3 regions of the Massilia sp. NP310 genome follow, and region 2 is predicted to be linked to each of the others. Evidence: predicted binding sites of a transcription regulator. Region 2 holds the regulator's gene; each other region holds the start of a gene.
The links. Region 2 encodes FNR, which switches genes on or off when oxygen is low (the NO sensors DNR and NnrR bind a similar motif). Its sites were predicted from a motif close to TTGATNNNNATCAA; they were not measured.

Region 1 (10,485 bases), 2.0 Mb from region 2:
CCGGGCTGCGGCTCGGCGCTGTTCCGGTCCACGGTGGCGAGCGGGCTGCTGCCCGCCTTGCGGCGCTTCGCGCCACAATTGATCGTGATGTCGGCCGGGTTCGACGCGCACCGCAGCGATCCCCTGGCCAGCATGGCCCTGGAAGACGAGGATTTCGCGTGGATTACGCGTGAAGTGATGGCGATCGCAGCAGAGGTGTGCGAGGGCCGGATCGTGTCGATCCTGGAGGGAGGCTACAGCGTCGAGGGGCTGCAGGGCGGCAGCGCGGCGCACGTGCGTGCGCTGCTGCAGCGCTGAAGGGTGTTGCGCGGGGCTGGCCCCAGGAAATTACAGGCCGCAACCGTAGTAGGCCGGGTCCGAATCCTGGCCGGTGTAGCCTGGCTCGAGCTTTTCGCGCAGGTTGAGCGTGAGGAAAGCGACGATGAGCGACAGCAGCGAGTGCGACGGGGCTGCGAAAGTGGTTTCGGCTGGTGCGTTGATCATGACTGGCTCCTGAAAGTTGGTTTGTGCAATGCAGTAAATATAGGGACTACTTACGCGCGCTTCCAATTTCGAGTGCTGATACCAGTTATACTGCTCGTGAATGTTGCTCTATAAAAACCGGCATTTATGCGTGATCTCTACCGCGGCCCGCGTGGTCGTCGGATGTGGCTGCGTCGCCACAGGCTGCCGGTCAGGATGAGGGGATCAGCGCATCGATGCGTGCCTTTCCTTCGTCCAGCAGGAACTGGCGAAACGCCCGCGCCACCGGCGGCAGGCGCTTCTCGCGACGATGCACGACATACCAGTTGAGCATCAGTGGAAACCCCTCGACCTCCAGCACCACCAGGCTGCGCGCGGCGAGTTCGCGGCCGATCGTGTGAAACGACAGAAAGCCCAGTCCGATGCCGGCGATCACCGCCTGCTTGATCGTCTCGGTGCTCTTGATCTCCATGGCGACGCTCAGCTCGGCCAGGTGCGGGCCAAAGGCGTCCTGCATCGAGAACCAGGTGTCGGAGCCCGGTTCGCGGATCACGAACGGGTGGCGGATCAGGTCGCTCATCGGGATGCGCCCATGCCTGGCCGCGGCCAGCGGATGGTCGGGCGCCGCCACGATCACGTACGGATGAGGGGCGAACGCATCGTTCTGCGTGTCGAGTTCGGCGGGTGGGCGCACCATCACGGCCAGGTCGGTGCGATTGGCCGCCAGCTTGTCCAGCAACTCCTCGCGGTTGTGCACCGTCAGGTTCAGCTGCACACCAGGATGCTGGCGCGCGAAGGCGACCATCAGCTGCGGAAAGAAATAGTCGCCGGCGCTGATCACCGCCACGTTCAGCTTGCCGCCGGCGATTCCCTTGAGTTGCGCCATCGCATCTTCCGCCTCGTCGAACTGCTGGATGATGGCGCGGCAGAAGTGCAGCAGCTCCTCGCCCGCCTGGGTCAGGTAGATTTTCTTTCCCAGCTGTTCGAACAAGGGCATGCCGACGTGGCCCTCGAGCGTGCGGACCTGGGTCGACACGGCCGGCTGGGTGAGGTGCAGCTCCTCGGCGGCGCGCGAAAAACTGCGCCGGCGCGCGACGGTTTCGAAGACTTTCAGTTGACGCAGTGTCGCGTTCTTCATCGGCGCTTCCGTCCATGTATAAGCAGTCGTTAATGATTATCCCTAAAAACTTTCACTATTGCTCATCATTTTGTTGGACTACGATGATGTTCAGACAGCTCGACCGCAACCACCACCACCTGGAGAGTGCCATGACGACGATCTGCAATGCCGATGCCGAGTGCAATGCCTATAACGCGGCCTTTCATGAACTGGGATTGAGCTGGGTCTGGGACACCGGACTGTATGCGAGCGCGGTCGCCGGCGCCGATGACCGCACCGGCCTGCGCAACTATCTGGCGCGGCATCAATCCCACCTGTTGAGCGCGCACGACGCCGACTTCCTGGTCGAGGCGATCCTGGCCGCCAAGGAGCGCTGCCACGCGCAGCTGAGCGCCGCCGGGTGCAATCCGGGCGCTTTCATCGACTGGTCCGCGCTCCAGCAGCGGCAGATCGGCGTGTAGACACCAACGGCTGGGCAGAGATTTTCGAATCTTAACCGTGGTCAAGGATATACGGAAATCGTTCTTCCACAATCAGCCCATCCACCGACCCGACGTACGAGAGACATCATATGATCCGACACTGGATACGCTTCCAACACCTCGACACCGTACGTTTCGGCACGATCGAGGGCGACAAGATCCGGATCTTCAAGGGCGATATGTTCGACAGCCCGCGCCGCACCGACCTGGCGGTGAACCTGGACGAGGTCGAGGTGCTCACCCCGTGCGTGCCCGGCAAGGTGCTGGCGATGTGGAACAATTTTCACGCGCTCGGCCAGAAGCTGGGCCTGGCGCCCCCGGGCGAGCCGCTCTACCTGATGAAGCCATCGACCTCTTACCTGGCGCCGGGCGGCACGATCCGCAAGCCGCTGTGCGAGGGCAAGGTGGCGTTCGAAGGCGAGCTGGCGATCGTGATCGGCCGCCGCTGCAGCGCCGTCCCGGTCGAGGAGGCGCCCGACTACGTGTTCGGCTATACCTGCGCCAACGACGTCACCGTGGGCGAGATCATCGGGCGCGACCCGACCTTTCCCCAGTGGGTGCGCGCCAAGGGCTTCGACACCTTCTGCCCGTTCGGTCCGGTGATTGCCACCGGGCTCAACCCGGCAATGCTGGTCGTGCGCACGACCCTGAACGGCGAGGTGCGCCAGGATTATCCGATCAACGACATGGTGTTTCCGGTGGCCGAGCTGGTCAGCCGGATTTCCCAGGACATGACATTGGAGCCGGGCGACCTCCTGCTGTGCGGGACGTCGGTCGGCGTCGGCTCGATGCGGCCGGGCAGCACGATCGAGGTAGAGATCGACGGCATCGGAAAGCTCATCAATCGGTTCGAGTAAACGACAAGGGGTGGGTCATGAAGATCGCAGTTATCGGAGCGGGAGCAATCGGCGGCCTGGTCGGCGCCAGGCTGGCGCTGGCGGGCGAGGAGGTGACATTCATCGTGCGGGGCGCCAATCTGGCGGCGATCCGAGCGAACGGCATCAAGCTCATCGAGATGGACGGGGAGGAGAAGATTGCCTCGCAAGTGCGCGCGACGGACGACTATGACGCGGCCGGCGAGCAGGACCTGGTGATCCTGGCCCTCAAGGCGCACCAGGTCGACGGCGTGTCGGCCCAGATCGGCAAGCTGTTCGGGCCGCGCACCGTGGTGGTGACGATGCAGAACGGCATACCGTTCTGGTATTTCCACCGCCATGGCGGCGAGTTCGACGGGCGCACCGTGCGCAGCGTCGATGCCGGCGGCGAATTGGCGCGCCGGATTCCACCCGAGCGGGTGCTCGGCTGCGTGGTCTATCCGGCCGCCGAACTGGTGGCGCCGGGCGTCATCCGGCACATCGAAGGCGCGCGCTTCCCGCTGGGAGAACTGGACGGCACGGCGAGCGAGCGGGTCAATGAAGTCTCGGCCTGCTTCCAGAACGCCGGCTTCAAGTCGCCGGTGCTCGACAATATCCGGGCCGAGATCTGGCTCAAGCTATGGGGCAACGTCTGCTTCAACCCGATCAGCGCGCTGGCGCATTCGACCCTGGTCGACATCTGCCAATACCCGCTCACACGCGAGCTGGCGGCGGAGATGATGCGCGAGGCGGAAGCGGTGGCCACCAAACTGGGCATCACCTTCCGCGTGCCCCTGGACCGGCGCATCGAGGGCGCCGCCCAGATCGGCAAGCACAAGACCTCGATGCTGCAAGACGTCGAGGCGGGCCGGGGGCCGGAAATCGATGCCCTGGTCGGGTCGGTGATCGAACTGGCGCGCATGACCGGCACCCCGACGCCGCATATCGATTCGGCGTATGCGCTCGTCAAGCTGCTGGAGCAGACCATGACCGAGGAGGGTGGTGGGGTCAAGCTGCAGAGGGCGGTAACGACCGCTTAGATGCAATCAGCACGTCGCCCCCGCGAAGGCGGGGGCCTAAGATTACAAGCGTCTCGGTAACGCTGAACTTGGGCCCCCGCCTTCGCGGGGGCGACGTTTTCGAGCAGACGAAGGAACTGATTTCGCCTGATCTTCAGATCTTCCCCCGATTCTTCAGGCGGCTCAGCGTCTCAGGCGACAGGTTCAGGTACGCCGCCAGTTCTTTCTTGGGCAGACGTTCGAACAGGTCGGGGTGCTTGCGCATGAAACGGTGGACCCGGCCCGGCGCATCGAGCAAATGCAGCGTGATGGTGTGCGCCATGATGGCGCTCATCAGGTTCATGACCTCGTACTCGAAGGCCTGCTTGACGATGCTGTGACTGCGCATGAAGTCGACCCATTGCGGCAGCGGCATGCGCGCCACCCGCACCTTGGTGACGCAGGCGATGGAAAATGGCGTCGGCGTCTTGAGGCACCAGGCGGCGTAGCTGGTTTCGATGTCCCGCTCCGCCGAGAAGCGCAGGATCATCTCCTTGGCTTCCTGGTTGGAGACCTGGCGCTTGAGGATGCCGTCCAGGATGAAGTACTGCGACATCTCGTGCACCCCCTGGTTCAGCAGCAAGTCGCCTTTCTGGTGGTTCTCGATCGTGAGGTACGGCTCGAGCGCCGCCATTTCGCTGTCGCGCAGTTCCTTGAGGACCACGTTTTGTTTTAACTGCAGACGAATGATGTTTCGTTCGGAGTGATTTGCAATAGTCGTCATGACGCGGCCGTTTACCGAGATTCTCGCATCATGCGGCCAAAATTGACCATGGTCAATGAGACAAATCAGGCGCGCTGGCTATGATGGTTTGCGGGCGATACACACCGCGTTCTGCCCGGATCGACAATAACTGGAGACAGCAATGACTAACCTCGTATCGGTAGACGTGACCGACGGCTTCCACCTGGTAATCGATGCGCTAAAACACAACGACATCGATACGATCTTCGGCCTGGTCGGCATTCCGATTACCGACCTGGCGCGCCTGGCGCAGGCCGAAGGAATGCGTTTCATCGGCTTTCGTCATGAACAGAACGCCGGCAACGCCGCGGCAATCGCCGGCTACATGACGCAAAAGCCAGGCATCTGCCTGACGGTCTCGGCGCCGGGCTTCCTCAACGGCCTGACGGCGCTGGCCAACGCGACCACCAACTGCTTCCCGATGATCCTGATTTCGGGGTCGAGCGAACGCGAGATCGTCGACCTGCAGCAGGGCGACTACGAAGAAATGGACCAGCTGAACGCGGCCAAGCCCTACGCCAAGGCATCCTACCGCATCAACAAGGCCGAGGACATCGGCATCGGCGTCGCGCGGGCGATCCGCGCCGCCGTCTCGGGCCGCCCGGGCGGCGTCTATCTCGACCTGCCGGCCCAGCTGCTGGCGCAGACGATCGAGGCCGGCCACGCCAAGCGCTCCCTGGTCAAGGTGGTCGACCCGGTGCCGCGCCAGATCCCGGCCCCGGACTCGGTGCAGCGCGCGCTGGCGCTGCTCAAGGGCGCGAAGAAGCCGCTGATCCTGCTCGGCAAAGGCGCCGCCTACGCCCAGGCCGACGCCGACATCCGCGCCCTGGTGGAGCGCACCGGCATTCCTTACCTGCCGATGTCGATGGCCAAGGGCCTGCTGCCGGATACCCATGCCCAGTCGGCCTCGGCGGCCCGCTCCTACGTGCTGGCCGAGGCCGACGTGGTGGTGCTGATCGGCGCGCGCCTCAACTGGCTGCTGGCGCACGGCAAGGGCAAGACCTGGGGCAAGCCCAAGCAGTTCATCCAGATCGATATCTCGCCCACCGAGATCGACAGCAACGTGGCGATCGCCGCGCCGCTGATCGGCGACATCGGCTCCTGCGTGGCGGCCTTGCTCGACGGGCTCGACGGCGCCGGCATCGCGAAGCCGGACGCGGAATGGCTCGGCCCGATCGCCGAACGCAAGGAGCAGAACACGGCCAAGATGGCGGCGCTCCTCAACCGTGACGCGGCGCCGATGAACTTCCACACCGCCCTGCGCGCCATCCGCGACGTGCTCAAGCAGCATCCGGACATCAACCTGGTGAACGAGGGCGCCAATACCCTGGACTATGCGCGCAGCATCGTCGACCAGTACCAGCCGCGCAAGCGTTTCGACTCCGGCACCTGGGGCATCATGGGCATCGGCATGGGCTACGCGATCGGCGCGGCCGTCGTCAGCGGCAAGCCGGTGGTCGCGATCGAAGGCGACAGCGCCTTCGGCTTCAGTGGCATGGAGCTCGAGACGATCTGCCGCTACGAGCTGCCGGTGACGACCATCATCTTCAACAACAACGGCGTCTACCGCGGCACCGACGTCAACCCGACCGGCGGCAAGGACGTCGCGCCGACCGTGTTCGTCAAGAACGCCCGCTACGACAAGATGATCGAGGCCTTCGGCGGCATCGGCTACCACGCCACCACCCCGGAAGAGCTGACCCGGGCGTTAGCCGAGGCAATCGCGGCCGGCAAGCCCGCCCTGATCAATGCCGTGATCGACGAGACCGCCGGCACCGAGAGCGGCCGCCTGACCAATCTGAATCCGCAAAGCAACGCAAAGAAGTGAACAGCCAGCGACACGCACGACCGCCGGCGCCCACGAGGCCGCCGGCGGGGCCCGCAATATCGACTGAACAAAGGAGACTGACATCATGAGCAAACCACTCGAAGGCATCAAGATCATCGACTTCACCCACGTCCAGGCCGGTCCTGCCTGCACCCAGTTGCTGGCCTGGTTCGGCGCCGACGTGATCAAGGTCGAGCGTCCCGGCGCGGGCGACGTCACGCGTTCGCAGTTGCGCGACATCCCCGGCGTCGACGCCCTGTATTTCACCATGCTCAACAGTAACAAGCGCTCGCTGACGCTCGACACCAAGACGCCCGAAGGCAAGGAAATCCTGACCAAGCTGATCAAGGAGTCGGACGTGCTGGTCGAGAACTTCGGTCCGGGCGCGCTCGACCGCATGGGCTTCACCTGGGAGCACATCAAGGAACTGAACCCGGGCATGATCGTGGCCTCGGTGAAGGGCTTCAGCGACGGTCACCACTACGAAGACCTGAAGGTCTATGAAAACGTGGCGCAGTGCGCCGGCGGCGCGGCGTCCACCACCGGTTTCGACGACGGCCCACCGACCGTCAGCGCCGCCGCCCTGGGCGACAGCAATACCGGCATGCACTTGGCGATCGGCATCCTGACCGCCCTGCGTGCGCGCGACACCACGGGCAAGGGCCAGAAGGTGGCGGTGTCGATGCAGGACAGCGTGCTGAATCTGTGCCGTGTGAAATTGCGCGACCAGCAGCGCCTGGACCGGGTCGGCTACCTGGAAGAGTATCCGCAGTACCCGCACGGCAAGTTCTCCGACGTCGTGCCGCGCGGCGGCAACGCCGGCGGCGGCGGCCAGCCGGGCTGGGTGCTCAAGTGCAAGGGCTGGGAGACCGACCCCAACGCCTATATCTACTTCACCATCCAGGGCCATGCCTGGGCGCCGATCTGCAGGGCGATCGGCAAGGAAGAGTGGATCGACGACCCGGCCTACACGACCGCCATCGCGCGCCAGGACAAGATCTTCGACATCTTCGGCACGATCGAGGAATGGCTGAAGGACAAGACCAAGTTCGAAGCGGTCGACATCCTGCGCAAGTTCGACATTCCCTGCTCGCCAGTGCTGTCGATGAAGGAAATCGCCGCCGATCCATCGCTGCGCGCCAGCGGCACGATCGCCGAGGTCGAGCACAAGGAACGGGGCACGTACCTGACCGTGGGCAGCCCCATCAAGTTCTCGGATATGAAGGTCGAGATCAAGGGTTCGCCGCTGCTGGGCGAACACACCGACGAGGTGCTGGAAGGCCTGGGCTACAGCAGCAAGGAGATCGCGGCGCTGCACGAGAAGCGGGTGGTGTGATCACGGGCCTGGCTGGATAAAACGAGCGTCTGGTGCGCGTCGGCGGTGTGCGACGCGCACCTGTTTTTTTATGGGGGAGACAAGCATGCAAGCCGACATCGATTTTCAACAACTGCTGCAGGCGCTGGGCGACGGCGTCATCGTCTGCGACGCGAAAGGCGACATCACGTTCTGGAACGCCGCCGCCACGCGCATCTTCGGCTTCACCGAAGGCGAGGCGATCGGACAGTCGCTGGACCTGATCATCCCCCAGCGCCAACGCCAGCGGCACTGGGACGGCTATCACAAGACCATGGCCACGGGCGAGACGCGCTATGGCGCCGACGTATTGCGGGTGCCGGCTGTGCACAAGGAAGACAAGCCACTGTCGATCGCCTTCACGGTGGCGCTATTGCACGGGCCGGGCGGGGAAGTGTCGGCGATCGTCGCCCTGGTGCGCGACGAGACCGAACGCTGGGGAGAAGAACGCAAGCTGCGCGCGCGGCTGGCGCAGCTCGAGACGGCGCAGGCTTGATCCTGTTCATCCAGTCTCGCTCCACGCTAGTCCCGTAATGCAAGAACGTCATTCCCGCCTACGCGGGAATGACGCGCCTGGGCCGCGGGACGTGGGACATCAGCCGGCGTCGCCACCCGGCGGCGGCGGCGGCATGTGCTCGCGCCGGTGTTCCAGCAAGGCCTCGATCACCATCGGGCTGAGTCCCTCACCCTGGGTGTCGTCGATGTGCGAAAACAGCCGGCTGCGCATGCGCGGCGCCCAGAAGCGCTGCAGGTGGTTGGCGATCTCGGTGCGCCCTTCCCGGGGATCCGGGTAGGACGCGAAGAAGGTGCCGATCTGGTTGGCCATGGTGACCAGGTTGTCGATGTTCATGCGGACTCCATAGCGATGTTGGCGCCGTGGGCGTAGGCGACGAAGTCGTCGCCGCGGGCGAAGGCGACCAGGGTCAGGCCGCAGCCGAGCGCGGTGCGCACGGCGAGGGCGGTGGGTGCGGAAATGGCGACCAGGGCGCCGATGCCGACGGTGGCGGCCTTCTGCACCATCTCGACGCTGGCGCGGCTGGTGATCACGCAAAAACCGTCGGCGAGATCGGCGCCATTCATGTGCAGCCCCCCGATCAGCTTGTCGAGCGCATTATGGCGGCCGACGTCCTCGAACGCCGCGCGCGGCATGCCGTCACGGCCGCACCAGATGGCCGCATGGGTGGCGCCGGTGATGCGATTGAGCGGCTGCTGGGCCCTGGCATCGAGCAGGGCGCGCCGGATCGCCGCGCCGGACAGCGCCCGCGTCGGCGCCAGCCAGGGCAGGGGACGCACCACCTGGGCCAGGCTGTCGACCCCGCACAGGCCGCAGCCGGTGCGGCCGGCCAGGCTGCGCCGCCGCTCCTTGAGGCGCATGAAAGCGCCGGCGGCGAGGTCGATGTGGGCGGTGATGCCGCTTGCAGCGTGTTCGATCTCGACGCCATAGCATTCGGCGGGCGAGGCCATGATGCCTTCGCTCAGCGAGAAGCCGAGCGCAAACTCTTCCAGGTCGGCGGGCGTGGCCAGCATCACCGCGTGCGAGACGCCGTTGTACTCGAGCGCGACCGGCACTTCCTCGGCCAGCTCGTCCTGGGCGCTGCGCAAGGCGCCGCCGTGCATGCGCGTCACCGTCATGCAGGCGCTCGGGAAGCGCTGGACCGGCGCCTGCACGCCGGTATCCGCATCCATATCGAGCGCGCACGTCATGCGACCGGCTCCGCCAGGCCCAGCTGCATCTGGTTGAAGCGGGCGTATTCCAGCTGCCAGTCCGACTGCTGCTGGACCGGCATCACCTGCACCGCCGTGACCTTGTATTCGGGGCAGTTGGTCGCCCAGTCGGAGTTCTCGGTCGTGATGACGTTGGCGCCCGATTCGGGGAAGTGGAAGGTGGTGTAGACCACGCCCGGCTGCATGCGCTCGGTGACCATCGCGCGCAGCACGGTCTCGCCCGCGCGGCTGTGGATGCCGACCCACTGGCCATCCTCGATGCCGCGCTCCTGGGCGTCGTGCGGGTGGATCTCGAGCCGGTCCTCGGCGTGCCAGCGCACGTTCTCGGTGCGGCGCGTCTGCGCGCCGACGTTGTACTGCGACAGGATGCGGCCGGTGGTCAGGATCAGCGGATACTTGCGCGTCACCTTCTCGTCGGTGGCGACGTACTGGGTGATGATGAAGCGGCCCTTGCCGCGCACGAAGCCGTCGACGTGCATGGTCGGCGTGCCTTCCGGCGCCTCGTCGTTGCAGGGCCACTGGATGCTGCCCAGTTCATCGAGGCGGCGGTAGCTCACGCCGCTGAAGGTCGGCGTCAGGCGCGCGATCTCGTCCATGATCTCGGACGGGTGGCGGTAGTTCATCGGATAGCCCAGCCGGTTCGACAGCGCCACCGTGACTTCCCAGTCGGCATAGCCGGCCCGCGGCGGCATCACCTTGCGCACGCGCGAGATGCGGCGTTCGGCATTGGTGAACGTGCCGTCCTTTTCCAGGAACGAGGAACCGGGCAGCAGCACGTGGGCATACTTGGCGGTCTCGTTCAAGAAGATGTCCTGCACCACGATGCACTCCATCGCCTCGAGCGCCGCGGTGACGTG
Region 2 (10,485 bases):
ACCGAATCGTACTGGGTGTTCGACGCCATGGTCGGCTACAAGGTCAGCAAGCACGTCGACCTGCGCCTGAACGTGTACAACATCGGCGACGAGAAGTATGTCGCGGCCATCAACAAGAGCGGTTACCGCTATACGCCGGGCACGCCGCGCTCGGCCAGCCTGACGGCGAACGTGCGCTTCTGATCGGCTAGCGGGCCAGCGGTGCGTCACCACCGGCCCGCTTCTGCTATGTTGAGCCCACCTTCATGGGGGACGACATGGAACGATTCCTGATCATCTATCGCGGCGCATCCGAACCGGGCGAGCGCCAGGAAGATCGCTGGCGCGCGTGGTTCGACGCCCTGGGCCCGGCCCTGCTCGATCCGGGCAGCCTGACGCAGGACAGCGTCGAGATCCCGAGCCGCCTGATCGGCCCCAAGCTGTCCGGCAGCTCGCTGTCGGGCTACTCGGTGATCGAGGCGGCGGATTTCAATGCCGTCGTGCGCATGGTCCAGGATTGCCCGGTCTTCGACGAGCGCGGCTCGGTCGAGATCGCACGCCTGGGGGCGGGGTTCGGCGCGGGGTTGGGCGCAAGCGCAAGCTGAAGAAGGGCGGCGCCTGCGGTATACTCGGCGCCCATGCGCATCCAGCTTTTCTCCGACCTGCACCTCGAACGCTATCCCGGCTTCCAGCCGCTCATCCTGCCGGACACCGACGTCGTGGTGCTGGCCGGCGACATCGGCTCCTACCAGGCCGGCTCGCGCCTGGAGACCGGGGATTTCGGACTCGAGCGCTTCTCTCCCGCATTGCCGGCGCTGGCGGGCAAGCGGGTGCTGTTCATTCCCGGCAACCACGAATTCGATTCGCTCGACCACGATGCCACCCATGCGCGGCTGCGCGCCACCTGCGAGCGGCTCGGCATCGTCTGGCTCGACCGCGAGATCGTCGTCATCGATCACGTGCGCTTCATCGGCACCACCTTGTGGAGCGACTTCGACGCCCTGGCGCTGCGCGACACCGACCTCACCAAACAGATGCAGCAGCGTAACAAGGCGTTCCGCGCGGCGAACTACTACCTGAGCAAGAACACGACCCTCAAGAATGGCGAGCAGGTGCTGGCCGAAGGCATCCGCGCCATGTCGCTCGACTGCCAGGCCTGGCTGCGCGCGGCGCTGGCCACGCCGTTCGAGGGCAAGACGGCGGTGGTCACCCATTTCGCCCCGAGCCTGATGAGCGCCGACCCGCGCTATGGCCTCACGCCCGGCACAGCGGGCTTCTGCAACGCGCTCGACGACCTGTTCAAGCACGCGCAGCTGTGGATGCACGGCCACCTGCACTGCCTGAACGACTACGTGGTCGAGGGGCGCGATGGCCCCCTGTCCTGGTCATGCCGGGTGGTGGCCAATCCGCTCGGCTACCTGAGCAAGGGCGAGCAGGAGGCTTTTCGTCCCGAGCTGCTGATCGAGATCTGATCAGCGCGGCGGCTCTTCGCCGCTGGAAGAGAGCGTGCCGATCAGCGTCTCGAAGCCGTCGGCCGCCTCCGGCACCTGTTCCTGTTCCGCATACTCGGCATACACCCAGTCGCCGCCGGCGCGCGCCACGCCTTCCGGCGGCAGCGGCTCGTGCTGCGGCGTCCTGGCCAGCGCGACGCGCATGAAGTCGACCCACATCGGCAGCGCCAGGGTCGAGCCGAACTCGCGGCCGCCGAGCGAGCGCGGTTCGTCGTAACCCATCCAGGCCACCGCCGCCACCTGGCCGCCGTAGCCGGCGAACCAGCCGTCGACCGCATTGCTGGTGGTGCCGGTCTTGCCGGCCAGGTCGGCCCTTTGCAGCTGGCGCGAGGCCGCCGCCGCGGTGCCGACGCGGGTGACGTCGCGCAGCATGCTGTCGACGATGAAGGCGTTGCGCGCGTCCAGCACCCGGGCGCTTTCCTGTCTCGGCTGCGGCGCCGCATGCGCGAACACGACCCTGCCGTCGCCATCCTGGATGCGCGCGATCAGCCACGGTTCCACGCGGTAGCCGCCGTTGGCCAGCACCGCGTAGGCGCCGGCCATCTGCAGCGGCGTGACGGCGCCGGTGCCCAGGCCGAGCGTCAGGTTGCGCGGCTGGCGCGCGGGGTCGAAGCCGAAGCGCGCCAGGTGCGCGCGGGCGTAGTCGACGTCCAGCGCGCGCAGCATGCGCACGGTGGGCACATTGCGCGAGCGCGACAGCGCATGGCGCACCGTGACCGGGCCCTCGAACACATTGTCGTCGTTGCGCGGCGACCAGTTGGCATAGGCCTTCTCGGCGCTGAAGTCGAGCGGCTCGTCGAGGATCTGCGTGCCGGGGAAGAAGCCGCGTTCCAGGCCGGCGGAATAGACGAAGGGCTTGATGCTCGATCCCGGCTGGCGCCAGGCCTGGGTCACGTGGTTGAACTTGTGGATTGAGTGATCGAAGCCGCCGACCAGCGCGCGGTAGGCGCCGGTCCCGGTGTCGAGCGCGACGAAGGCGGCGGCAACCTCGGGCAGCTGGGCGATCGATGGAGAGCCGTCGGTGGCCCTGGCCAGCCGGATGACGGCGCCGGGCGCCAGTTTCATCGCGGCCTTGGCCTTGCTCGACAGGGCGCCGGCGGCGAAGGCCAGGCCCGGGCCGGTGACCTCGACAGCGTCGCCGTTGGCGAGCAGGGCGCGCACCCGCCTGGGCGACGCGGCGACGACCACCGCCGGCGCCAAGCCGGCAACAAACGGACGTTTCTGCAGGGCGGCGGCGATCGCGTCCTTTCTTTCTTCGACGCCGGCCGGCAGCGCGATACGCGCCTCCGGGCCGCGGTAGCCGTGGCGGCGGTCGTAGGCGAGCACGTTGCGGCGCACCGATTCGTGGGCCGCATCCTGTTCGGCGGCCACGATGGTGGTGGTGACCGTGATGCCGCGTTCGTAGGCCGCCTGGCCGAAGCGGGCATGGACCGCCTGGCGCGCGATCTCGGCGACCCAGGCGGCGCGCGGATTCAGGGTGGCGCCATCGCTGCGCACCTGCAGGCGTTCGGCCAGGGCGCGCCGGTACTGGGGCTCGGTGATCAGCGCCAGTTCGCGCATGCGCTTGAGGACGACCTGCTGGCGCTTGCGGGCCGCCTGCGGATTCGACACCGGATTGCTGCTGGACGGGTTCTGCGGCAGGCCGGCCAGCATCGCGATCTCGGCCAGGGTCAGGTCTGGCAGCGGTTTGCCGAAGTACGTGCGCGCCGCGCTGGCGAAGCCGTAGGCGCGCTGGCCGAGATAGATCTGGTTCAGGTAGACCTCGAGGATCTGGTCCTTGGAGAGCGCCTTCTCGATTTTATAAGCCAGGGCAACCTCGGTCAGCTTGCGCGGCAGCGTCTTGTCGCGCGACAGGAAGAAGTTGCGCGCGACCTGCATCGTGATGGTGGACGCGCCCTGGCTGCCGAAGTCGGCGAGATTGGCCTTGGCCGCGCCGAGCGCGCGGATCCAGTCGACGCCGCCGTGCTCGTAGAAGCGGGTGTCCTCGATCGCCAGCACGGCCGATTTGAGCAGCGCCGGCATCTTGGCCACCGAGACGAACTCGCGCCGCTCGGCGCCGAATTCGCCGATCAGCACCTTGTCGGCGGTGTAGACGCGCAGCGGGATCTTCGGCCGGTAGTCGGTGACGGCCTGGATGTCGGGGACGTCCGGCAGGATCGAGGCGCCGGCCACGTGCGGGGCGGTCGCGAGCAGCAGGGCGGAAAGCAGGATGACGAGGGGGCGACGTGGTTGCATGGCGGTTTTCGTGGACGGTTGGTCGAACGCGGCCGATCATACTGTCGCGCGGCGCCCGGGTCATGCGAAAAGGCCGAGGTAGCGCGACACGCCCCTGCGCAGGGCGGCTGGCGCTACCTTGGCCATGCCTCCGGCGAGCGGCGCATCCGTGGCACGGGACGACGCTGGACGCACGGAACGGGTATCCTTGCGCCAGTCAGTTTTCATGAGGAGAGATGGATGAGCACCAGGTATAGCGCATTGGTCGTCGGCGCCAGCGGCATCATCGGCAATGCGGTCGTACGCGAGCTGCACGGACGGCCGGAATGGCGGGTGCGGGCCTTGCCGCGCACTTTCGTGGACGGCGTCGAGAGCATCAAGGTCGACCTGACCGACGCCCAGGCCACCGCCAGCGCCCTGGAAGCGGCGCGCGATACGACCCACGTGTTCTACGCCGCGCTGAAGAGTGGGACCGACCTGCTCGACGAGGAGCGGATCAACGGCGGCATGCTGCGCAACCTGCTCGACGGCTTGAAGGCGGTCGGCGCCCCGCTGCAGCGCGTGGTGCACTATCAGGGCGCCAAGGTGTATGGCGTGCACCTCGGCGATGCCCAGGCGCCGTTCTACGAGGACGACCCGCGCCACATGACGCCCAACTTCTATTATGCCCAGGAAGACCTGCTGCGCGAGCGCGCCGCCGCCGGCGAGGTCGAATGGTCGATCCTGCGGCCCGACGTGGTGGTGGGCGACATTGCCGGCAATCCGATGAATATCGCGATGGTGATGGGCATGTTCGCCGCGCTCAGCAAGGACGCCGGCGCGCCGCTGCGCTTCCCGGGTACGGACAAGGTGTACTCGGGCGTGCTGGCCCAGACCACCGATGCCGACTGGATGGCGCGCGCCAGCGTCTGGGCCGCGCTCGATCCGGCGGCGCGCGGCGAAGCCTTCAACCTGGTCAACGAGCCGTTCCGCTGGGAGCGCGTATGGCGCCAGGTCGCGGCGGCCTTCGACATGGAGGTGGGACCGCCGCAGCCGTTCTCGCTGGCCAGGCAAATGCCGTTGAAGGCGCCGGCGTGGGAGCGCATCGTGCAGCGCCATGGCCTGCAGTCGATGCCTTACGAGAAGCAGGTCGGCTGGTGGTTCGGCGACTTCGTGTTCAATACCGAGTTCGACATGGTGTCGGACATGGGCAAGATCCGGCGCGCCGGTTTCACCGAAGCGGTGGAGCCCGGCGCGACGATCGTCAGCGCCATCGAGCGGCTGCGCGCCGCCCGCTGGCTGCCTTGAAGCGGCAGCTGGCGCCGGCTCGACCCTCGCATACCATGTCCAACCTCGTTTATCCGACCGCATGATGTTTCCATCAACCCTTACGCGCCCGCGCCGCCAGGCGGCGTTCCTGGTGCTGGCCTGCAGCGCCCAGTTCGCCCACGCCGACGACGGCGATGTCATCAATCCCGACCGCCCCAACGTCGCCAATTCCAGCCAGGTGGTCGGTGATGGCCGCCTGCAGCTCGAGATCGGCGTCAACTGGGATCGCCAGCGCAACGACGACCTGCACCTGCGCACCTTGAGCACGCCGGCGCTGCTGCGCATCGGCCTGGGCGACACGACGGAACTGCGCATCGAGACCGATGGCCGCAGCATCGAGCACGAGCTCGATCCGGCTAGTCGCGCGCGCACCACGACTGCGGGCTGGAATGCCGTGTCGATCGGATTCAAGTGGCATCTTGCCGACGGCGAGGGCGTACATCCGGCCCTGGGGCTGATCGGCTCAGCGGCGCTGCCAAGCGGCAGCTCGGCGCTGCGGGTCAAGGGTGTGCTGCCGCAGCTGGTGCTGGCGGCCGAGTGGGATCTGCCGAAAGGCTGGTCATTGGCCGTGACGCCGGGCGCCGGGGCCGATGTCGACGATGACGGCGCGCGCTACCACTACGGCATCCTGGCGGCGTCGCTGGGCAAGAAATTCACTGAACGCGTCCAGGGATTCCTTGAAGTGGCGGCGCCGCAGATCGCGTCCGCATCGCATGGCGGCGACCGGATGCAGGTCGACGCCGGCGTCAGCTGGCGCCTGAACAAGAACTGCCAGGTCGATGCGATGGTGGTGCATGGGTTGAATCGACATACGCCCGACCTGAGCCTGGCGTTCGGGCTGTCGGTGCGGCGCTGAGGTCGCCGCAGTTTCAACGCTGCGCCGACAGGATCAGTGCGCGCCCCGGTGCGCCGACGCGCACGAGACCACGCCCGCGACCAGCAACGCCAGGGCGGCGGTCTCGAACCCGCTCGGCCAGCGCGCCTCCCACAAGAAGCCGTACAAGGCCGCGAAGATGGTCTCGAACACGATCATCTGGCCCATCAGGCTCAGGGGCAGCGCGCGGCTGGCATGGTTCCACAGGGCGTTGCCGACCACCGAGCACAGGATGGCGACCGTGGTGACCAGGGCGCCGAACTGCATCCAGGCCGGCAGCGTGTGCGCGCCCGGCGCCAGCACGAAGGCCGGCATCGCCAGCGCCAGGGCCATCAGCCCGGTGACCACGCCCACCAGCAGGTTCCATTCATGCGGCGAGATCCCCTCGATGCGCGCCAGCCAGCGGCTGTTGTGCACCGCGAAGAGGGTCCATGACACCAGCGCGCCGAAGGCGCATGCCAGTCCGGCGGCCGAGCCGGGGCCGGACGCCGACAGCGACTCCCAGCCGATGCAGGCCAGGCCGGCGCCGCTCAGCAGCAGCGACGGCAGCAGGCGGCGCAGCGGCACCGCGTGACGGTCGCGCGAACCGACCAGGGTGACCGCGATCGGCAGCAGCCCGATCACGATCGAGGCCATGGCCACGCCGCCCAACTGGACCGCGTTGGCGAGGAACAGGTAGTAGACGATGTTGCCGGTGAGGCTGAGCCAGATCAGGCTGCGCCAGGCCGGCCAGCCGAGATGGCGGCGCAGCCGTCCCCAGGCCGGGGCGATCAGGATGGCGGCGACCAGGCCATAGGCCAGGTAGCGCCCGGCCGAGAGCTGGATCGGCAGGAATCCCGGCGCCAGTTCCGGCGCCAGGAAGACCAGGCCCCAGAGCGCGCCGGCGGCGATGCCCGCGCCGATGCCGAGCAGGGTGGAGCGGGACAGCCCGCCCGCGCCAGTAGCGATGTACATGATGAATCTCCTTTGAAGAGATTCTCGGATCCGGACGTGGGTCCGGTCTTGGCCGGGACTACCGCGGTGTTGGCGGTGTCTCCTGACCCGCACGCCGACAGGCGCCGGGTGTGGTGTCGAACACGCGGCGCATCGCCCGCGTCAGGCTGGCCTGGTCCGAAAAGCCGCAGGCGAGGGCGATGTCGGCCACGCTGCGCGCGCTGTGCGTCAACAGGCTGCGGGCGCAATCCAGGCGGCAGCGCAGCAGCCAGGCATGCGGCGTGCTGTCCAGCTCTTCGCGAAACAGCGCGTGCAGGCGGCTGACGCTCAGGTTGGCGGCGCGCGCCATCGACTCGGTGCTCCAGGCCAGGCCGGGCGCGGCCTCGATGCGCGCCAGCAGGGCGGCCAGGCGCGAGGTGGCGCGCGGCGCGTCCAGGCTCAGGGTGTCGAGCAGCAGCGGCACCCAGCCCTGCACCAGCGCGCGGGGCGGGGCGTGGGTTGGCGCGGCATCGCGCGCCATCACCCCCATGAACTCGACCAGCTTGCGCGCCGCGGGGCCAAGCGTGACGAAGGGCCGCTCCAGCAGGCGCTGCCACGGGCCACTGCCGAAGGCGGCGCCGTCGACGTCGACGATCAGGGAGCCGTTGGCACCCGGGCTCGATTGCGCATGCCAGGCGCCGGGCGCCACCAGCGCGCCATGCAGGGGATCGAGCCGGCCGCGCCGCGCTTCGATGTCGAGCACGACTTCACCGTGCACCGGCAGCACCAGCTGGGCGAAGTCATGGCGGTCGCCCCAGTGCACGCGGTCGTAGCTGCGCAGGTGCAGGTCGCACGCGGGCTGCGGCGTCATGGGCTTTACGCCATCGGGCTGCAGGCGTCGGTGCCGGCCGCCAGCGCCTTCAGCTTGACCGGATCGAGCAGGGTGACTTCGCGCTTGTCGACCTCGAGCCAGCCCTGCTTTTTAAAGCGCGACAGCAGGCGGCTGATGCTTTCGATGGTCAGGCCCAGGTAGTTGCCGATGTCTTCGCGCGACATGCGCAGCTGGAAGCGGTTGGCCGCATAGCCGCGGGCGGCGTAGCGCGCCGACAGGTTGACCAGGAACACGGCGAAGCGCTGCTCGGCGCGCATATTGCCGAGCAGGAGCATGACGTTCTGCTCGCGCGTGATTTCCTGGCTCATGATGCGGTGGAAGTGGCGCAGCAGCGTCGGCACCTCGCCGAACAGGTCTTCCAGGCGCGCGAACGGGATCTCGCAGACCTCGGAGTCTTCCAGCGCCACCGCATCGCAGTGGTGGGTGCCGCTGATCGCATCCATGCCCAGCAGCTCGCCGGCCATCTGGAAGCCGGTGATCTGGGCTTCGCCGGCGGCGTTCACCTGGTAGGTCTTGAAGTGGCCGAAGCGCACCGCGTACAGGTTGCGGAACGACTCGCCCACGCCGTACAGGCGCTCGTCGCGCTCCAGGCGGCGACGGCGGCCGATGATCTTGTCCAGGCGGTCGATCTCGGCGTCTTCCAGGCCCATCGGCAGGCACAGCTGGTGCATGCTGCACTGGGCGCAGGACTTGAGCGCATGGATGTTCAGGGGCGGCTCGGCTTGCCGGGACAGGGGCTGGCTCATGACGGATGGTCGCTTTGTTCAGTACACCGCAAATTATAGACCCGTTGGCTGAGCATTCTGGCCGGCAAGGCCGAAATTTGCACCAAATTGGGAAGTTTTCATGAACTTTTGTTGCGAACCGAGCGGCATGTGTTCAAAAACCACTCAACAATGATAAAAATGATATGGCCAATCGTGCGAGGCCGATGTCGTGATCTACTTGGCGCCATCGATACGGGGGAGTTTGCATGCTTGGTCTTACAGCCCTGGAACTGGCGCGCATCCAGTTTGCCTTCACGATTTCCTTCCACATCATCTTCCCCGCGATCACGATCGGCATGGCCAGCTACCTGGCCGTGCTCGAGGCGTGCTGGCTCAAGACCGGGCGCCAGGTCTACGTCGACCTGTACCACTTCTGGCTCAAGATCTTCGCCGTCGCCTTCGGCATGGGCGTGGTGTCGGGCATCGTGATGGCCTACCAGATCGGCACCAACTGGAGCTACCTGTCCGAATTCGCCGGCAGCGTCATGGGCCCGCTGCTCACCTACGAGGTGCTGACCGCCTTCTTCCTGGAGGCCGGCTTCCTGGGCGTGATGCTGTTCGGCTGGAACCGGGTCGGGCCGCAGCTGCACTTCCTGGCCACCTGCATGGTGGCCATCGGCACCCTGATCTCGTCGACCTGGATCCTGGGCGCCAACAGCTGGATGCAGACGCCGCAGGGCTACGCCATCGAGGGCGGGCGCATGATCCCGGTCGACTGGCTGGCCATCATCTTCAATCCCTCCTTTCCCTACCGCCTGATGCACATGGTGGTGGCGGCCTACCTGGCCACGGCGCTGATCGTCGGCGCCTCGGCCGCCTGGCACCTGCTGCGCGGACGCGACAACAAGAACGTGCGCAAGATGCTGTCGATGGCGATGTGGATGATCCTGCTGGTGGCGCCGATCCAGGCGGTGATCGGCGACTTCCATGGCCTCAATACGCTCAAGCACCAGCCGGCCAAGCTGGCGGCGATGGAGGGGCACTGGGAAAACACGCCGGGCGAGGCGGTGCCGCTGATCCTGTTCGGCATTCCCGACATGGAGCGCGAAGAGACGCGTTACGCGGTCGAGATTCCCTACCTGGGCAGCATCATCCTCACCCATACGCTGAGCGGCCAGTTCCCGGGACTGAAGGAGTTCCCGCGCGAAGACCGCCCCAATTCCCTGATCGTGTTCTGGAGTTTCCGGGTCATGGTCGGCCTGGGCCTGTTGATGATCGCCCTCGGGGCCTGGAGCCTGTGGCTCAGGCGGGGAGGGCGGATCTACGGCAAGCGCCTGTTCCTGCGCTTCGCCTTGCTGATGGGGCCGGCCGGCCTGATCGCCATCCTGGCCGGCTGGATCACGACCGAGGTCGGCCGCCAGCCGTGGGTGATCTACGGCGTGCTGCGCACCGCCGATGCGGTCTCGCCGCACAGCGTCACCACGATGGGCGTGACGCTGGCGATGTTCGTCGTGGCCTACGTCTTCGTGTTCGGCGCCGGCACCGTCTACCTGCTGCGCCTGATCAACAAGGGGCCGCAGCACTTCGCCCTGAACAAGCCGCCCGAGGGCGGGCCGGGCGAAGGGCGCACGCCGATGCGGCCGCTGTCGGCGGCCAACGTCGACAACGACGACAGCATCGAAGGCAATATCGACGACAATCCCGTCCAAGGCGCTGACCGCGGCGCCGACCGCGACGGCGGCAACCCACCGACGCGGAGCTGACACCATGGGCATCGACACATCCGTCATCTGGATCCTGATCATCTTTTTTTCCGTCTTCATGTACGTGCTGCTGGACGGCTTCGACCTGGGCATCGGCATGCTGTTCCCGTTCACGCCGAAGAAGCGCGACCGCGACACCATGATGAATTCGGTCGCGCCGGTGTGGGACGGCAACGAGACCTGGCTGGTGCTGGGCGGGGAGGGGCTGCTGGCGGCCTTCCCGGTGGCCTACGCGATCATCCTCTCGGGGCTCTACCTGCCGCTGATCTTCATGCTCATCGGCCTGGTGTTTCGCGGGGTGGCCTTCGAGTTCCGCTTCAAGGCC
Region 3 (10,485 bases), 2.4 Mb from region 2:
GTTTACGCTGTTTTTACGGCATTTGCCTGTAAAATCTCGCGACATTTATTTCGGACCCTCCATGAACGCTCAAGTGACCAGCCTGAAGACCGACGACCAACCTGACGACTTGACTGCCGTGTCGACGGCGCTGAAGGCGCAGATCCTGGCCGAGGCGCTTCCCTACATCCGCAACTTCCACGGCAAGACCATCGTCATCAAATACGGCGGCAATGCCATGACCGACGAACGCCTGAAACACGGCTTCGCGCGCGACGTCATCCTGCTCAAGCTGGTGGGCATGAACCCGGTCGTGGTCCACGGCGGCGGCCCGCAGATCGACAATGCGCTGAAGAAGATCGGCAAGCAGGGCACTTTCGTGCAGGGCATGCGCATCACCGACGAAGAGACCATGGAAGTGGTGGAGTGGGTGCTGGGCGGCGAAGTTCAGCAAGACATCGTGATGCTGATTAACCACTACGGTGGCCAGGCAGTCGGCCTGACCGGCAAGGACGGCGGCCTGATCCGCGCACGCCGCATGGCGATGCCCGACAAGGAAAAACCGGGCGAGTTCCTCGACATCGGTTTCGTTGGCGAGATCGAGGCCATCAACCCGGCCGTCGTGAAAGCGCTGCAGGACGACGCCTTCATCCCGATCATCTCGCCGATCGGTTTCGGCCAGGACGGCCAGGCCTACAACATCAACGCCGACGTGGTCGCCGGCAAGATCGCGGAAATCCTGAAAGCCGAAAAGCTGATCATGATGACCAATATCGCCGGCGTGCAGGATAAGGCGGGCAATCTGGTGACCGACCTGTCGGCGCGCGAGATCGACGAAATGTTCGCGGACGGCACGATCTCGGGCGGCATGCTGCCGAAGATCTCGTCGGCGCTGGACGCCGCGAAGTCGGGCGTGAACACCGTGCACATCATCGATGGCCGCATCGAGCACTCATTGTTGCTCGAAGTCTTGACCGAACAGGCTTTTGGCACTATGATCCGGTCTCACTAAATTTTTTGTGACGGGGAAACCCCCACAGAAAATGTCGTTACGGTGGGCATTGCCCACCGCATCTACCCGCCCTTGTAGCTCAGTGGTAGAGCACTCCCTTGGTAAGGGAGAGGCCACGTGTTCAATCCACGTCAAGGGCACCATCTCCCATCCCCTGTTTTACCCCGCTCCATGACGTCGTCAGGCGCCGCTGGCATAATCGCGTGTTGCATCTTTTGCGAGCCGATTACCCGTGTCTACTTCTTCCCTCCAAGCCCCAGTCTGGCTGTTCGACCTCGATAACACCCTGCACGACGCCTCGCACGCGATCTTCCCGGCGATCAGCGCCAATATGAACACGTATATCGCGCGCGTGCTGAGCAGCGACGGCGTGCCGGCCACGCAAGAGATGGTCGATGCCGCGCGCCTGGGCTACTGGCAGCGCTACGGCGCCACCCTGCTCGGCATGATGCGCCACCACCAGGTGTGCGCCAGGGATTTCCTGCACCAGACCCACGACATCGGCCCGCTCGACGCCCTGCTGCGCGCCGAGCGCGGCCTGGCGCGCCTGCTGCGTCGCCTGCCTGGCCGCAAGATCTTGCTGACCAATGCGCCGAACAGCTATTCGACCGAGATCGTGCGCCGCCTGAAGCTGCACAACCATTTTTCGCACCATGTGGCAATCGAGCACATGCACGTGCACGGGCAGTTGCGGCCGAAACCGTCGAAGCTGATGTTGCGCCGCCTGCTGCGCAAGCACGGCATCGCGGCCCAGCGCTGCATCCTGGTCGAAGACACGCTGGCCAATCTGCGCACCGCGCGCCAGCTGGGCCTGCGCACCGTCTGGGTCACCCAATACCTGCGTCACACCGCCCGGATGAGCGATCCGATTGGAAAAGCGCCCCTCCCGAGGACCCTGAAATGCCCCGGTTACGTCAATGTCAAAGTAAAATCCGTGCGGCAACTTCCGACGCGGCTCTCCGGGCTGCGCCGCTCCAATAACAACTCCTAGGGATCCCATGGCAAGCACGAAGCCAGGCCAGCGCAAGCTGCAAATCCTCCAGGCCCTGGCCTCGATGCTCGAGCAGCCCAAGGGCGAGAAAATCACCACCGCCGCGCTCGCGGCGCGCCTGTCGGTGTCCGAAGCGGCGCTGTACCGCCACTTCGCCAGCAAGGCGCAGATGTACGAGGGACTGATCGAGTTCATCGAGTCGTCGGTATTCGGCGTGATCAACCAGATCACCGAGAAAGAAGACAGCGGCCTGTCGCAGGCGCACGCGATGCTGCAGATGCTGCTCGGCTTCGCGGCCAACAACCCGGGCATGACGCGCGTGCTGATCGGCGATGCGCTGGTGAATGAAGACGAGCGCCTGCAACTGCGCATGAACCAGTTCTACGACAAGGTCGAACTGGCCTTCAAGGGCGCCCTGCGCCTGGCCGTCACCCAGGGACACGGCCAGGAAGCCGACGTCGCCGCGCGCGCCAGCCTGCTGGTGAACTATGTCACCGGCCGCTGGCACCGCTTCGCGAAGACGGGCTTCAAGCTCAATCCAACCGAAGGCACGTCGCTCCAGCTGTCCCTGCTGCTGGCGGCGTAGAATCGGAGCATGGATACCGGCGAAGTCTTCGCGCTGCTGGACGATGCCCGCGCCACGCAGGAGGCCCGCTCGCGCCTGTACAGCGGGCATGCGGGCACGCTGACCTGCGAGGACGCGGCCGGCTGGCCGCGACTGGTGGCGGCGCTGTCGCAGGCGCTGCAAAGCGGCCTGCACGCGGTGCCGCTGCTGAGCTATGAACTGGGCGCGCACCTGGAGGGCCTGCCGGCCCGCCCGCTCGACGGCCCGCTGGCGCAGGTGCTGCTGTTTACCCGCTGCGAACGCATGACCGGCGAGCAGGTGGCCTCGTGGCTGGCAACGCGCAGCATGGACCTTGCGCCGGCCGGCGTCGCCGGTATTACCGCGAATGTCGATGAGGCGCGGTTCACCGAGGCGATCGGCCGCATCCGCGACTACATCGCGGCCGGCGACACCTACCAGGTCAACTACACCTGGCGGCTGCGCTTCGAAGCCTTCGGTTCGCTGCTCGCCCTGTACACGCGCCTGCGCGCGCGCCAGCCGGTGCCGTATGGCGCGCTGGTGACGCTGCCTGGCGGCGGCGCCGTGCTGTCGTTCTCGCCCGAGCTGTTCGTGCGCCACGAGGCGGGCATGCTGGTGGCGCGGCCGATGAAGGGCACGGCGCCGGCCAGCGGCGATGCGGATGTCGACGCCGCGCGCGCTGCAAGCCTGGCGCAGGACAGCAAGAACCGCGCCGAAAACCTGATGATCGTCGACCTGCTGCGCAATGACCTGGGCCGCGTGGCGCAGACCGGCAGCGTCGAGACGCCGGCCCTGTTCGAGGTGCAGCGCTACGGCGCCGTGCTGCAGATGACCTCCACCGTGCAGGCGCGCCTGCGCGCGGATGCGGGGCTGGAAGAGATCTTCAAGGCCTTGTATCCATGCGGCTCGATCACCGGCGCGCCGAAGCGGCGCACGATGGAGATCATCCACGAACTCGAACCCGATGCACGCGGCATCTATACCGGCGCCATCGGCTGGTTCGATCCGGCGCCCCCGGGTCGCGCCTTCGGCGACTTCTGCCTGTCGGTGCCGATCCGGACGCTGGCGCTCGGTCCATCGATCGATGGAGCAAGACGCGGCGAACTGGGCGTCGGCGCCGGCATCGTGTACGACAGCGATGCGCAATCCGAATACGCCGAGTGCCAATTGAAGGCGGGTTTTCTTACCGGCCTGCCCAACGAGTTCGAGATCTTCGAGACCATCCGCGCCTCGCGCGAACACGGCTGCCGCCACCTGGAGCAGCATCTCGACCGCATGGAAGCATCGTGCGCCTGGTTCGGCTTTGCCTTCGACCGCGGCGCGGCCCATATCGCGCTGCTGGAAGCCAGCCTGGCCCTGCCCTCCGATGCGCTGCACCGCCTGCGCCTGGCCGTCTCCCACGACGGCGCGCTGACGCTCACATCCGGCGAGCTGACGCCCTTGCATGAGCCGGTGACCTTGCTGCTGGCCCAGGAGCCGACGCACAGCGGCGACGTCTTCCTGCGCCACAAGACGAGCGTCCGCGGCCGCTACGACGCGGCGTGGAAGGCGGCCGAGGCGCAAGGCGCCTTCGATATGCTGTTCTTTAACGAGCGCGGAGAATTGACGGAAGGAGGGCGCTGCAGCGTGTTCCTGCGCTTCGGCGAGGAGTGGCTCACGCCGCCCTTGTCCTGCGGCGTGCTGCCGGGCGTGATGCGCGGCGTGCTGCTGGCCGCGCCCGCCTGGCGTGCGCGCGAAGCCGTGATCACGCGCGCCATGCTCGAACAGGCCGACGACATCGTCGTCTGCAACGCGCTGCGCGGGCCGCTGCGCGCCGTGCTTGCGGCGTAATCGCAGGGCAGAATGAAGGCGTGGGTCGCGCCCCGCCCTTTCCCATGTTTGATGCTTTTGCTGGAAGCTCGCCCATGGAAGACGGGCAGGACGCGATCACGCACAAGCTGTCAGAAGCGGTAGCCGACACCCAGCCCGAACAGGACCGGATCGACCTTCAGGTGGCTGGCGTTGGCGCCGCCGACGTACACGTCGCTGCGCAGCTTGACCTTCTTGACGTCGGCGTTGATCGACCAGTGTTCGTTGAGGCGGAAGTCGACGCCGGCCTGCAGCGACAGGCCCCAGCTATCGTTTTCCAGGTCGCCGGCGCCATCGAGCAGCTTGACGCTCGATATGCGGGTGTAGTTCACGCCGGCGCCGATGTAGGGGCTGATGGCCGCGCCGGGGGCGAAGTGGTATTGCAGGTTCAGGGTCGGCGGCAGGTGCTTGAAGGTGCCGATCTCGGCGCCGTCCAGGCGGACCTTGTGCTTCTGTGGATAAGTCAGGATCAGTTCGGCCGCGATATGCGGGGTGAAGAAGTAGCTGATGTCCAGCTCGGGAATGGTCTTCGTGCTCACTTCGAGGCGGTCCGCCGCGCCGACGCCGGCGATCGGGGTCGACTTGTTGTCCGGGTCGACGTACACGGCGCGGGCGCGCACCAGCCATGGGGATTCCTGCGCCAGCGCCTGGGCGGACGCCATGGCGATCAGGGCCACCAGCACGGTCTTCATCGGCGTTTTCATCTTTTTCTTACCTTTCTTCGTTTTTATGTCATCTGCGACGAAGGTAAGCTTATTGATGTGAAGCAAAACAAACTATGATCTACATCAAAATGACCATGCTATTAATGTGGTTTATAAAACGCCTATCTCCCAGCTTATATCTTTGATCGCCAGAGAATGCCCTTACAGGGCCGCTTCGATCTTCCCGGTCAGCTGAGGATCTTCCGGCGTGACCTTGCTCGGGAAGTAGTCGAGCACCTTGCCGTCACGGCCGATCAGGTATTTGGTGAAGTTCCACTTCGGTTCCTGGCCGGTGGCCTTGATCAGCTGCGCATGCAGCGGGTTGGCTTGCGGGCCTTTCACCGAGCTCTTGGCGAACATCGGGAACTTGACGCCATAGGTGTTGAAGCACAGGTCGGCGATTTCCTTGGCGCTGCCCGGTTCCTGCTGGCCGAAGTCGTTCGACGGGAAGCCCAGGATCACGAAGCCGCGGCCACCGTACTTGGCGTAGATCTTTTCCAGGCCTTCGTACTGCTTGGTGAAGCCGCAGTAGCTGGCCGTGTTCACCACCAGCACCACCTTGCCGGCATATTGGCAGAGGTCTTGCGGCGCTTCGTCCTGCAGGCGCTTGAAGCTGTGCTTGAGCACGGCCGGGCATGCGGCCGGGCTCTTGGTCAGCGCGGCGACCGGCGCGGCCTGCGCGCGTGCCGGCTGGGTGACGCTGGCGGCGGCCGTGGCGGCGAGCAGCAGGGCGATGGTCTTGATCATGGCGTGGTATTGACGGGGTTGAAATGCGTCGATTGTAGCGCAAGCGGCAACCCCGGCGGCCAACGCTTTTTTCTCATCCCTCCAGGCTGCGGTGCTCGATCTTGATGCAGTGGTTCATGACCACGTCCAGCCCGGCGGCGCGCGCCAGGTCGGCGGCGGCCTGGTTCTCGATATCGAGCTGCATCCACAGGCAGCTGGCGCGCACGGCGATGGCGTCGCGCGCGATCGGGCCGATGTCTTCGGATTTGCGGAAGCAGTCGACGATGTCGATACGTTGGCCGCTGCCGGCGATGGCATCGGCGGCCTCTTGCAGGCTGGCGTAGACCGTCTCGCCATGGATGGTCTGGCCGGCATAGCTCGGGTTGACGGGCAGGATGCGGTAGCCGTTGTGCTGCAAGTAGGCGCCCACTTCGTTGCTGGCGCGGTCTTCCTTGTTCGACATGCCGACGATGGCGATAATCTTGCTGTCGCGGAGGATCTGGGTGATGGTTCGCATGGTGTGCTCTGCTGTTGTTATCGTTGGAATCAGCTTATCAGGTTTGCATATGCTGGCGCTGCACGGTCAAACGTGGAAAGATGATGGCTCATCCATGTTGGATATTCTGCCATGATCCCTGCATCTGTTTCACGCGCATCTGTTTCACATATTGGCGCCGCAATTGCGCTGGCGTTCTCGATCGGCGGCGCGCACGGCGCCGAGTCCCTGCCCGACCTCGAACGCGCCATCGTGCCGGTCGCCAGCTGGGGCGGCACGCCGGCCGACGCGACGAAGGCGCGGCGCCACCGGATCACCCACATCACCTTGCACCACCAGGGCGAACCGTTCAAGCCGGGCGCCGACCCGCAAGCCTACCTGCGCCGCCTGCAGGCCTGGTCGCGTGCCGAGAAAGGCTGGCTCGACATCCCCTACCACTACGTGATCGACCTCGATGGCCGCATCTACGGCGCGCGCGACCTCGCCTATGCGGGCGACACCAATACCGACTACGACCCCAAGGGACATGCGCTGATCGAGGTGGTCGGCAATTTCGAAGAAGTGGAGCCGAACCAGCCGCAGCTCGATGCGGTGGTGGGCCTGATGGCCATGCTCGCCGCGAAGCACCAGGTCTCGCTGGACGACATTCAGAGCCACCGCGATTATTCGGACAAGACGGTGTGCCCGGGCGAAAACCTGTACCGCTACGTGAAGGACGATTATTTCAGGCACAAGGTGGCCTTGCGGCTGGCGCAGGAGCAGGCCGCGAAATAAGCCGCGGCCAGCTCATTCAGTACTCTTGGTGAGTGCTTACTGCAGCCGTTTGCCGGGCGTGGCCTGGCCGTTCTGGTGCAATACGACCACCGGCGCGCCATCCGCGCCCTTCTCGAACCTGAGTTCGGCATTCACGTCGCGCGAGAAGAACACGTCCTCACTGGCCGGGAAGATCTCGATCTTGCGCTGTCCGGTCGCCTGCGCATAATAGCGTTCGCCCTCCCGGCTCAGCGTGATCGTGAACTGCGGCGCGAGCTGGTAGGCGCCGGCGCGCGCATCGAAGCCGGCGTTGTCGATCTTCACCGCCTCCCGTTCGGCAGGCGCATCGCCGACGCGTTCGTTGCGCGTCCGCTCGCCTGCGTTGTCGACCGTGACGTGGGTGACCTTGCCTTGCGCATCGCGTCCGAACTCGAAGCGCGCCAGCGTCCCCGGGAAGAAGAAGCCGTCCTTCGAATAAGGCGTCAGGGCGGCCGGCGAGCGGTCGCCGCGGGCCATCATGAGATTGCCGTCGCGGCTCGTGAAGATGCGCTTTTCCTTGCCGTCGATGTCATATACGCCTGTGAACCCGTCGAGGGCCTTGGCATCGAGCTTGAATGCCTTCGGCTCCATGAACGGCTTGCCCATCGCCAGCGCCGCCGCCTTCTTGGCCAGCACCTCCGGGTTGGCGCTGCCGCTGTCGGCATTGCCCAGCACCGCGACGAAGATCTTTTTTTCCGGCAGGCGCAGCGCATAGGTGCTGAAACCATTGATGCCGCCGCCATGCTCGATGACCGGCGTGCCCTGCAGGGTGCCGACGCCCCAGCCATAACCATAACCGGTCGACTTCTCGGGAGTCAGCTGGTAGGGCGTGAAGGCCATCTTCCAGCTCGCGGGTTTGAGCAGCTTGCCGGACGCGATGGCGGCGTCCCATTTCGCCAGGTCGTCCACGGTGGAGACCAGCGCGCCGGCCGCATACGGCTGGCTCATGGACAGGGGCTGCGCCGGCGCGAACCCCTTCTCCTGCGCGCTGTAGCCGATCGCGCGCGGCGCGTTCGAACGCTCGACGCCTTCATACGCGGTGTCCTTCATGCCCAGCGGCGTGAAGATGCGCTGCTCGAGGAAGCTGGCGTAGCTCGTGCCCGACACCCGCTCGATGATCGCGCCGAGCAGGAAGTAGCCGCTGTTGTTGTAGCGGAACTGGGTGCCGGGCTCGAACTCGAGCGGATCGTTCCTGAAGCCGTCGATCATCTGGGCCACGGTGAAGTCTTTCGCCATCGTCGACACATAGCCCGACTTGCCGGTGTAGCTGACGATGCCCGAGGTATGGGTCAGCAGGTGCTCGACGGTGATGACCTTGCCGCCGGTCGGATAGTCGGGGAAGAAGCGCGTAATGGGATCGTTCAGGGCCAGCTTGCCCTCCTCGGCCAGCATCAGGATCGCCACCGCCGTGAACTGCTTGGTGATCGAGCCCAGGCGCAGCACGGTACCGGGCGTCAGCGGCGTCTTGGCGGCCACGTCGGCGGCGCCATAGGCCTTCCTGAACACCGTCTTGCCGTCCTTGACCACGATGACCGTGGCGCCGGGGTCTTCCGCCTTGTACTGGGGTTTGAATAGCGCATCGAGCTTGCCGGCCAGGGATTGCGCCGAGGCGGCCCTGGTGGCTGGTTGCTGCGCTTGCGCGAGCATCGGGTTCGACAGCAGGACGACAGCAACGGCGACGGCGGAGAGTTTCAGCATGACGGCTACCCTTCTTGACGAGTTGTGATCTTGCTACTGTAACTCTGCCGTATCACAAATGGTAAATAATCCGATGAAGTGCTGAAAAGACCGGATAAAAGCCTGCGCGATGGGTGCGAGAGGGTCCTGTCGCCTGTCGCGCCGAGGCGCCAGGTTCGATCTATACCCAGAGCTGATCTCGGTCCCAGCCTTGGCCAAAACCCATCTGCGCCGGATTGATCATCGGATACGAGTGGAACAGATATCGCAAGCCGTCCGAAAAGAACGGGTTCCCATCAATAGCCGTGGTCATGATGCGGATGACCGCAGCACGAGAATAGAAGCGGGACGGATGGGCGAAGTGCGCCGAATAACGTGGATGCGATTGTGGATCGAACGGCAGAGAACGATTCCAGATTCGTCCATGGTGCGCACAGGCATTACGTAGGTTGTTCAAGCTGTGGAGCCAGGATTCGAGCACTGGAGCCGACAGGCCAAACATATTTGCGATCGCACTCTTGCCATGCGCGAGCTCCTTGTAGAGCGTCGACCATTTACCGAACGAAAGGCACTCGGCTACCGCCCAAGAAGGCGGCAAACGCGGGTTGGTATATTTCGCGTGGTAATGAGCAATAAACTTTTGCTTTTCAGACCGCTGTACTTCCCTGGCTACCTCGCCAAACCACTTTGCCTGGTCTGATGCATTCTTGAATACGACTTTCGTAAAGTCGAGATACCAATGCGTACCGAAGTGGGTGTTCAATTCCTGAAGAATGGCAGTGCGAACGGCAACTTCGATCCTGTCGATCTGTTCCATCACAAGCGACCTGAGCGCGCGATCGAACTCGTAGATCTGCCGTATGTCATCGAAAGTGGTGCCGGGTTTAAATTGCCTGTTCCCATACAAGAACCCGACAGGCGCCTGCTGCATAAAAGGCAAGGCATAGCCGCGGAACCGGAAGTAGCCCACTACGCAGAAAGCGTTCTGCGTCCGCGTCATTCGCCACTACCAAGCCCTTGTTCTTGAGACGTACAACGCTGTCAGCGACAGACAGTACAGGCTTAGCGTATTGCATTTTGTACCGACAAAAAAAACCCGCCATTTTTACACTGCTCTTGGTAGAGCGCGTGGCGGCGGGTGTTGTTGGAGGTAGTTTACCTTAGCGCGCAAAATTGATCAAATTTGGCGATGCGACTTCGTCGACTAACAATGCTATGCACGATCCTAAAGAGCGTCAATCGCTGTATCGATACGGCCATACTGATCGCGAACAAAAAAAAGGCAGCCCGCAGGCTGCCCCTTCTATTGCCGAGCTATGAAGCTCAACGGCCTTTCGACCGCAGCTTCTGGATCGCCGCCAGCTGCGCGACCGCCGCGGCCATCTCGGCCTGGGCTTTCGCGTAGTCGATGTTCGAATCCTTGTTCAGCATCAGCTCTTCGGCCTGCTTCTTGGCCGCGGTTGCTTTCGCTTCGTCCAGGTCGCCACCGCGGATCGCGGTGTCGGCCAGCACGGTCACGCCGTTCGGCTGCACTTCGAGGATACCGCCGGCTACGAAGACGAACTCTTCGCCGCCGCCGGCCACCTGGATGCGCACGGCGCCCGGGCGGATGCGCGTGATCAAGGGGGTGTGCTTCGGGTAGATACCCAGCTCACCCGCTTCACCCGGCAACGCGAC

Region 1: a site for FNR is predicted at 4,743-4,756, ahead of oxc (oxalyl-CoA decarboxylase). Genes of this name have one in related genera too.
Region 3: a site for FNR is predicted at 5,192-5,205, ahead of KY496_RS18705 (OmpW family protein). Genes of this name have one in related genera too.

Annotation. Positions count from the first base shown of each region.
Region 1 is NZ_CP080379.1:5,885,199-5,895,683, forward strand. It holds gene KY496_RS26030 (histone deacetylase family protein) at 1-297, shown strand, start outside; gene KY496_RS26035 (hypothetical protein) at 328-483, opposite strand; gene KY496_RS26040 (LysR family transcriptional regulator) at 674-1,600, opposite strand; gene KY496_RS26045 (hypothetical protein) at 1,684-2,043, shown strand; gene KY496_RS26050 (fumarylacetoacetate hydrolase family protein) at 2,154-2,921, shown strand; gene KY496_RS26055 (2-dehydropantoate 2-reductase) at 2,939-3,958, shown strand; gene KY496_RS26060 (Crp/Fnr family transcriptional regulator) at 4,092-4,700, opposite strand; gene oxc (oxalyl-CoA decarboxylase) at 4,843-6,549, shown strand; gene frc (formyl-CoA transferase) at 6,635-7,885, shown strand; gene KY496_RS26075 (PAS domain-containing protein) at 7,971-8,399, shown strand; gene KY496_RS26080 (formate dehydrogenase subunit delta) at 8,499-8,753, opposite strand; gene fdhD (formate dehydrogenase accessory sulfurtransferase FdhD) at 8,750-9,607, opposite strand; gene fdhF (formate dehydrogenase subunit alpha) at 9,604-10,485, opposite strand, start outside.
Region 2 is NZ_CP080379.1:1,822,578-1,833,062, reverse strand. It holds gene KY496_RS07965 (catecholate siderophore receptor Fiu) at 1-183, shown strand, start outside; gene KY496_RS07960 (hypothetical protein) at 258-584, shown strand; gene KY496_RS07955 (metallophosphoesterase) at 618-1,451, shown strand; gene KY496_RS07950 (penicillin-binding protein 1A) at 1,452-3,725, opposite strand; gene KY496_RS07945 (SDR family oxidoreductase) at 3,945-4,991, shown strand; gene KY496_RS07940 (transporter) at 5,053-5,868, shown strand; gene KY496_RS07935 (DMT family transporter) at 5,902-6,840, opposite strand; gene KY496_RS07930 (AraC family transcriptional regulator) at 6,899-7,669, opposite strand; gene fnr (fumarate/nitrate reduction transcriptional regulator Fnr) at 7,675-8,436, opposite strand; gene KY496_RS07920 (cytochrome ubiquinol oxidase subunit I) at 8,664-10,160, shown strand; gene cydB (cytochrome d ubiquinol oxidase subunit II) at 10,165-10,485, shown strand, end outside.
Region 3 is NZ_CP080379.1:4,252,284-4,262,768, reverse strand. It holds gene argB (acetylglutamate kinase) at 62-991, shown strand; tRNA gene KY496_RS18725 (tRNA-Thr) at 1,060-1,134, shown strand; gene KY496_RS18720 (pyrimidine 5'-nucleotidase) at 1,224-1,982, shown strand; gene slmA (nucleoid occlusion factor SlmA) at 1,990-2,568, shown strand; gene pabB (aminodeoxychorismate synthase component I) at 2,578-4,395, shown strand; gene KY496_RS18705 (OmpW family protein) at 4,506-5,117, opposite strand; gene KY496_RS18700 (glutathione peroxidase) at 5,280-5,864, opposite strand; gene KY496_RS18695 (CoA-binding protein) at 5,938-6,360, opposite strand; gene KY496_RS18690 (peptidoglycan recognition family protein) at 6,472-7,113, shown strand; gene KY496_RS18685 (serine hydrolase) at 7,150-8,829, opposite strand; gene KY496_RS18680 (Abi family protein) at 8,990-9,808, opposite strand; gene KY496_RS18675 (F0F1 ATP synthase subunit epsilon) at 10,132-10,485, opposite strand, start outside.